DNA from 2 places in the Pseudomonas sp. Irchel s3b5 genome. Region 1 is predicted to be linked to the other one. Evidence: predicted binding sites of a transcription regulator. Region 1 holds the regulator's gene; the other holds the start of a gene.
The links. Region 1 encodes FliA, which starts transcription of late flagellar genes. Its sites were predicted from a motif close to CTAAAGTTTNNNNNNNNNNNGCCGNTAA; they were not measured.
Positions count from the first base shown of each region.

Region 1 (3,197 bases):
CAGTTGCTCTAGAATCTCGCCGGCCTCAACCAGGAAATCCTGAAGGATCTCTTCATCGGCGCCGAAGCTCATTAAGGGGGTGCTCCTACAGGTCTAAAAACCCAAAAAACCTAAAATTCTAAAACGCTAAAATCCCAGGCTGGATAACAAATCGTCCACATCGTCCTGACCGGACACAACGTCTTCTCTTTTATCGGCATGAATCTGCGGACCTTCACCCTGAGAGAGATGTTTTTGTGGATCTTTTTCTGCAAGCATCGCTTCACGGTCATGTTCGATGCCCGCAAAGCGGTCCACCTGACTGGCCATGAGTACGAGCTTGAGCAAATTACTTTCGACTTCGGTGACCAACTGTGTCACACGCTTGATCACTTGACCTGTGAGGTCCTGGTAATCCTGAGCCAGCAGGATGTCGTTCAGGTTGCTCGACACTGCCCGGCTATCGACGCTGCTGCGTGACAGAAAGCCGTCGACCCGCCGCGCCAGATCACGAAACTCTTCAGCGCCGACTTCACGACGCATGAACCGCCCCCAATCCGCGCTCAAGGCCTGGGCTTCGTCACCCAGACCATTGACCAGCGGCGTAGCACTTTCGACCAGGTCCATGGTGCGGTTGGCCGCCGCTTCGGTGAGCTTCACAACGTAGCCCAGACGCTCCGCAGCATCCGTAATCTGGGACACTTCTTCGGCTTGCGGCATGTGCGGGTCAATCTGGAAATTGACGATCGCGCTATGCAACTCGCGAGTCAGTTTTCCCACTTCCTGATACAGGCCGCGGTCACGGGTCTGATTGAGCTCATGGATCAATTGCACTGCGTCACCGAACCTGCCTTTTTCAAGGCTGGCGACCAGTTCGACGGCGTGTTTTTTCAGGGTCGATTCAAAATCGCCCAATGAAGATTCGTTATGCCCCATAGCTCCCCCGTGGCGCGTTCATCAACCGATGCGTTCGAAAATCTTTTCGATTTTTTCTTTCAACGCCTGGGCCGTGAAGGGCTTGACCACATAGCCGTTAACGCCAGCCTGGGCCGCTTCGATGATTTGTTCGCGCTTGGCTTCAGCGGTCACCATCAATACTGGCAGGTGCTTGAGCTTTTCATCGGCACGCACGTGGCGCAGAAGATCGATACCAGTCATGCCAGGCATGTTCCAGTCCGTCACCAGAAAGTCGATGCTTCCGCTGTTGAGCACCGGAATGGCGGTAGTGCCATCGTCGGCCTCGACGGTGTTGGTGAACCCAAGGTCACGCAGCAGGTTCTTGATGATCCGCCGCATCGTTGAGAAGTCATCAACGATGAGGATTTTCATGTTCTTGTCCAATTCGACCTCCAAGCAGTCTTAAACGCGCCCAGCACCTGGACGCGCCATTTCAATCAATCCGGCAAAGCACTCAATGACTGTCTGGAGCACAACAGATCGAGACCGGTGCAGTTCAACGCCACACCAGCCCTTTTCGCAGTGTCCCCCACACTGCCTTCAGCGCGCTCGCCACTCCCCCAAACGCCCCCGCAAACGGGCCGCGCACTGGCTGTGTAACTGGCTGACCCGCGATTCGCTGACCCCCAGGACCTCACCGATTTCCTTGAGATTCAACTCTTCGTCGTAGTACAGCGCCAACACCAGTCGCTCACGCTCCGGCAAATTGGCAATCGCGTCCGCCAGCGCTGCCTGGAAGCGTTCATCTTCCAGATCGCGAGACGGCTCGAGATGAGCACTCGCGCCATCCTCGTGCAGCCCTTCGTGTTCGCCGTCCTGCAACAGATCGTCGAAACTGAATAACCGGCTGCCCAGGGTGTCGTTCAAAATTCCGTAGTAATCATCGAGACTCAATTGGAGTTCGGCCGCAACTTCGTGATCTTTAGCGTCACGGCCGGTTTTAGCTTCAATCGAGCGAATTGCGTCGCTGACCATGCGCGTATTGCGGTGGACCGAACGGGGTGCCCAGTCGCCCTTGCGCACTTCATCGAGCATGGCGCCGCGGATTCGTATGCCCGCGTACGTCTCGAAACTCGCGCCTTTGCTGGCGTCGTATTTGGTCGAGACTTCAAGCAGGCCGATCATCCCGGCCTGGATCAAGTCTTCAACCTGAACACTGGCCGGCAGACGCGCCAGCAAGTGGTAAGCAATGCGTTTGACCAGCGGCGCGTAACGCTCGATCAGCTCGTACTGCGCATCGCGTGCCGATTTTTTGTAGAGGTTGTAGCCGCTGGCACTCATAGCACGGGTCCTGCCGTTTGCTGCACGAGCCGCTCGACGAAAAACTCCAGGTGCCCGCGCGGGTTGGCAGGCAGCGGCCAGGTGTCGACCTTCTGCGCGATCGCCTTGAAGGCGAGCGAGCACTTGGAACGCGGGAAGGCTTCGTACACGGCGCGCTGCTTCTGCACAGCCTTGCGCACGCTTTCGTCGTAAGGCACCGCACCGACGTATTGCAATGCAACGTCGAGAAAACGATCGGTGACCTTGGTCAACTTGGCAAACAGGTTGCGACCTTCCTGCGGGCTCTGGGCCATGTTGGCCAGCACGCGGAAGCGGTTCATGCCGTGGTCGCGGTTGAGCAATTTGATCAGGGCGTAGGCGTCGGTGATGGACGTCGGCTCGTCGCAGACCACCAGCAACACTTCCTGAGCGGCGCGCACAAAACTGACGACCGACTCGCCAATACCGGCGGCGGTATCGATCACCAGCACATCGAGATTGTCGCCGATATCACTGAACGCCTGGATCAGCCCGGCGTGTTGCGCCGGACTCAGATGCACCATGCTCTGAGTGCCGGATGCGGCCGGAACGATGCGAATGCCACCGGGGCCCTGCAACAAGACGTCGCGCAGCTCGCAGCGGCCTTCGATCACGTCGGCCAGGGTACGTTTGGGTGTCAGTCCCAGCAGGACGTCGACGTTCGCCAGTCCCAGGTCGGCGTCCAGCAACATGACGCGCCGGCCGAGCTCGGCCAAAGCCAGGGACAAGTTCACTGACACGTTAGTTTTCCCGACGCCACCTTTGCCGCCGGTCACCGCGATCACCTGTACGGGATGCATGCTGCCCATGTTATTTCTTTACCTTGTCTTGCATAGACGGAGGCCACATTACTGGCTGCGCGTTCACAAACGGAACAATGCATGGCAGACCATCGATGTAGGTACAAAAACTATTCATTTTTACCTCAGCCTACCTGCTTGGTGGGGCTGTGGTAAATGTCA
Region 1 covers NZ_FYDY01000008.1:17,773-20,969, forward strand. Annotated here, with positions in the region: gene CKW15_RS11210 (chemotaxis protein CheA) at 1-72, opposite strand, end outside; gene CKW15_RS11215 (protein phosphatase CheZ) at 127-915, opposite strand; gene CKW15_RS11220 (chemotaxis response regulator CheY) at 937-1,308, opposite strand; gene fliA (RNA polymerase sigma factor FliA) at 1,477-2,217, opposite strand; gene fleN (flagellar synthesis regulator FleN) at 2,214-3,044, opposite strand; gene flhF (flagellar biosynthesis protein FlhF) at 3,161-3,197, opposite strand, start outside.

Region 2 (3,197 bases), on a different contig from region 1:
TGTATGCGTTTTTCAGCTTCTTTGCATTGGTGCTGGTCTGGCGGATCCGGCCGAAAGCCGTGACCAATCTGCATCAGGTCGACGATGCACCGCTGCATCACGTGGCGATGCCGGACAGCATGTCGAGTTCGCCGCTGGTCGCCGCACTTGATCCGCGCGTCGATGAACACGTGGTGCAGGAGCAGATGCAGTCGCCGATCAATCCAGAGTCTGAATCCGAACCTGAACCGACTTCAGAAACCGATCAGTCACCGCCACCAGAAGACCCTGACACCGGGCGCGAGCAGAGTTTTACCGAAGCCAGACCTTAAATTCAGGGCATAAAAAAACGGGCAGTCACCGCAAGGGACTGCCCGTTTTTTGTCTTCGTCCTACCCGTTTTTTGTAGGAGCTGGCAAGCCGGCTCCTACAGGAAAGCAACGTCAGATCAGAGATCGTCTTTGTCGAAACGACGCGCTTCACGTTGCAGCTGGTAGACGAAGCGCTCGACCTGCCGCTGCACCAGCCCGCTCATGTTGTGGAAGCGAACGCCGGCGAAGGTGGTGGAGATTCTTTCTTCGAAGTGCAGATAACGCAGTTCGACCGGTGCCGTCATCTTGCCGAAAGGCAGGTCGGCGTTGAAACGGTCGTAAACCTGACCCAGTTGCAGGCTCTCGGTGATGTCACCTTCGAAGCGCAATTTGCAACCCGTGGCGGAAATGTCCAGCAGCTTGCCGCTGATGGGCGCCTTGAGTTTTTCACCGTCCAGATTGACGTTGACCAGTTGCGCCAGTTTCAAGGCCGCGCGGAAGGCATTGCGGCGCTGGTGATAGACCACTTCATCGGGCAGGCTGCCGCGGTAGCAACGCGCACCACCGGACTCATCGATGGTCAACGGGCCGTTGCTTTCCCACGCAATGCGTACACCGTCGTGGAAGCCTTCGACCTTGTAAGATTCGCCGGCCAGCAAATACCGCTCGCCATCACGGGGGATCATTTCGTCCAGGGCAATCATGTCGCGGTCGCGGTCGAGGTCCACCAGATAGCTCTGGAAACGCTGGCTCCGTTCGTGGAACGTGATAATCAGCGGGTCATGGCTTTCTTGCAGCTGGCGCAGGTTGCTGGAGATTTCCAAGGGTGTGCTGAGCACCTTGGGTGGCTGCGGAGCATCTTCCGCGTTTAAGGCATTGGACACGGTTAATCAATCTCCAGACAAAATTTGACTACGGCTGGCTATCAGTTTGCCAGTATGTTGCGCGTCTTGATAGAGCGAGGACGCCACCGGCTCATGCCTGGCTGAGCGGGCGCGGTTTGGCAAGCTTGGAGAAGGTACCGCTGGCGTCGTAAAGCGCCGGGGTGTCGCCGCCGTTGAGGATTTTCAGCTGAGTGGCTGTGGCGGCTTGTTGCGTCAGGATCGACTGCCCGTTGTTGATGTTGATGGCCTGGCATTGGGCCAGAAGATCGGTCAGTACGTCACTTTGCATCAGTAGCAGATCGCCAAGGCTCGATTGGCTGGCCAGTTGCTCAAGACCGCTTCTGTTGGTCGGCAGGTTGAGGCTGGCGAGAATTTCACTGCGTTTGCGGCCATGCTGTTCGAGCAAGACGATCAATGCCTGTTTCTGCGCCAGAATGTCCTCGAGCAGTGGCATGTCGCGGCCGTGCAAGGCAAGGGATTCGGTCTGCAGCAACTCCAGCAATTGTTGCGCGGGAGCAAAGTCGTCGGTGATCAGTTGCAGTAAATTAGAGTCGTGCATGGCTGGCCTTGGGGTTTAAGCGTCCAAAAGCCTGGCGCCGGCCGTGGCCTAGCGCTGGGCTTCGAAGTTGAGCAGTTTGCTGGCTACGCGGTTGCTGTCGACTTTGTAGCTGCCATCGGCAATCGCTGCTTTCAACTCGGCCACCCGGGCCTTGTCGACGGCAGGCTGATCGCGCAGCTTGTCAGTGACCTTCTGCAACTGCTGAGCCTCATTGCTGAGATGTACCGATTCCCCGCTTTGGGTTGTACCGACCTGTTCTGCCGCGGATTCCAGTGGCGCGGACTTGCCGGCCTCGACGCTGTCCTTGCTGGCGCTGGTACGTGTACTGCCCGTAAGGGGCGAGGAGCTGTTCAAACGGCTGAAATCGATGACCATGATGAAAACCTCTGGGAATTTGGACGCTTGCCATGGTTTCGGCCATTCCCTGGAAAACTTTAGGCCCATTTATCAACGAGCCTTGCGCGCGTCAGCGCTTGCTCTGCATAGAGCACAGTCTAGGGAACAGCCGGGGCGAGCGCCACATTCTCGTGAGCAGATAACGTCTCTACATAGACACTTCCACCTGTCCGGGCGCGGTGACCAGCGCCTTGATGACGCGTTGGGAGTTGAGGTTTTTCACCCGGATCTGCTCGCTCAAACCGCCGTTTGACAGGGCCTCGCCCGGCATGCGCACGCTGAGCGTACCGCTGCGGGCGGTGATCACCACTTGGTCGCCCTTGCGAATGACTTCGGCCTGTTCGATGTTCACCAGGGTAATGACCTGGTCGGTGACCATTGGTCGGGTCAATCGCTGTCCGATCGCCTGGTCGAGGGAGGTCAGGTAACCCTGGCTGATCAGGCTGATGTCGCGCTCACGCAGAAGCACATCTTCAGGTTCGATAATGGCTGTACGGCGCAGAGGCCGTGCAGACGTCACGACGTCACGAAACAGGCGGACTTGAGCGGGTACGAAGACTGTCCAGGGGGCTGCGCCTTCGCAACGGACCTTCACCGTGACGCGTCCGATCGGCTTGGGACTTTCAAGCGTGGCTGTCAATTCCTTGTCGCACATGGGCATGTGCATGCGTGGATCGAGCTTGTTGACTTCGATCTCGTAGCGACCTTCGGTTTGACTGGTGGCCAAATAGTCTTCTACGGTGAATTCAAGAAACCCCTGAGTGACGCCGATAAGCATGTCAGGCAAGGTAACCGCGTCAGCAAGGGCAGGGCTGCCAGCGTTGAACAGGCAAATAGCCGACAGCACGCCGAGTAATCGGCGCCAGGGAGCGGTCAGGTGTCGGAAAAATGTCGGTTGTGTGTTCATAACGGATAAAAAGCAAGCGCCGTGCCGTTTAGTGATTATGGCGCGTCGCAACAACACTTGGCGTTGGTGTAGGAGTCTGGGCATGGCGGGTGTAATGGATTCGGTGAACCAGCGTACGCAACTGGTGGGGCAGAATCGCCTTGAGCTGTTGTTGTTCCGTC
Region 2 covers NZ_FYDY01000045.1:19,435-22,631, reverse strand. Annotated here, with positions in the region: gene CKW15_RS26715 (MFS transporter) at 1-311, shown strand, start outside; gene CKW15_RS26710 (flagellar brake protein) at 428-1,174, opposite strand; gene CKW15_RS26705 (flagella synthesis protein FlgN) at 1,266-1,733, opposite strand; gene flgM (flagellar biosynthesis anti-sigma factor FlgM) at 1,782-2,108, opposite strand; gene flgA (flagellar basal body P-ring formation chaperone FlgA) at 2,278-3,036, opposite strand; gene CKW15_RS26690 (chemotaxis protein CheV) at 3,119-3,197, shown strand, end outside.
Region 2: the regulator FliA is predicted to act here: its motif matches at 2,144-2,171, upstream of flgM (flagellar biosynthesis anti-sigma factor FlgM).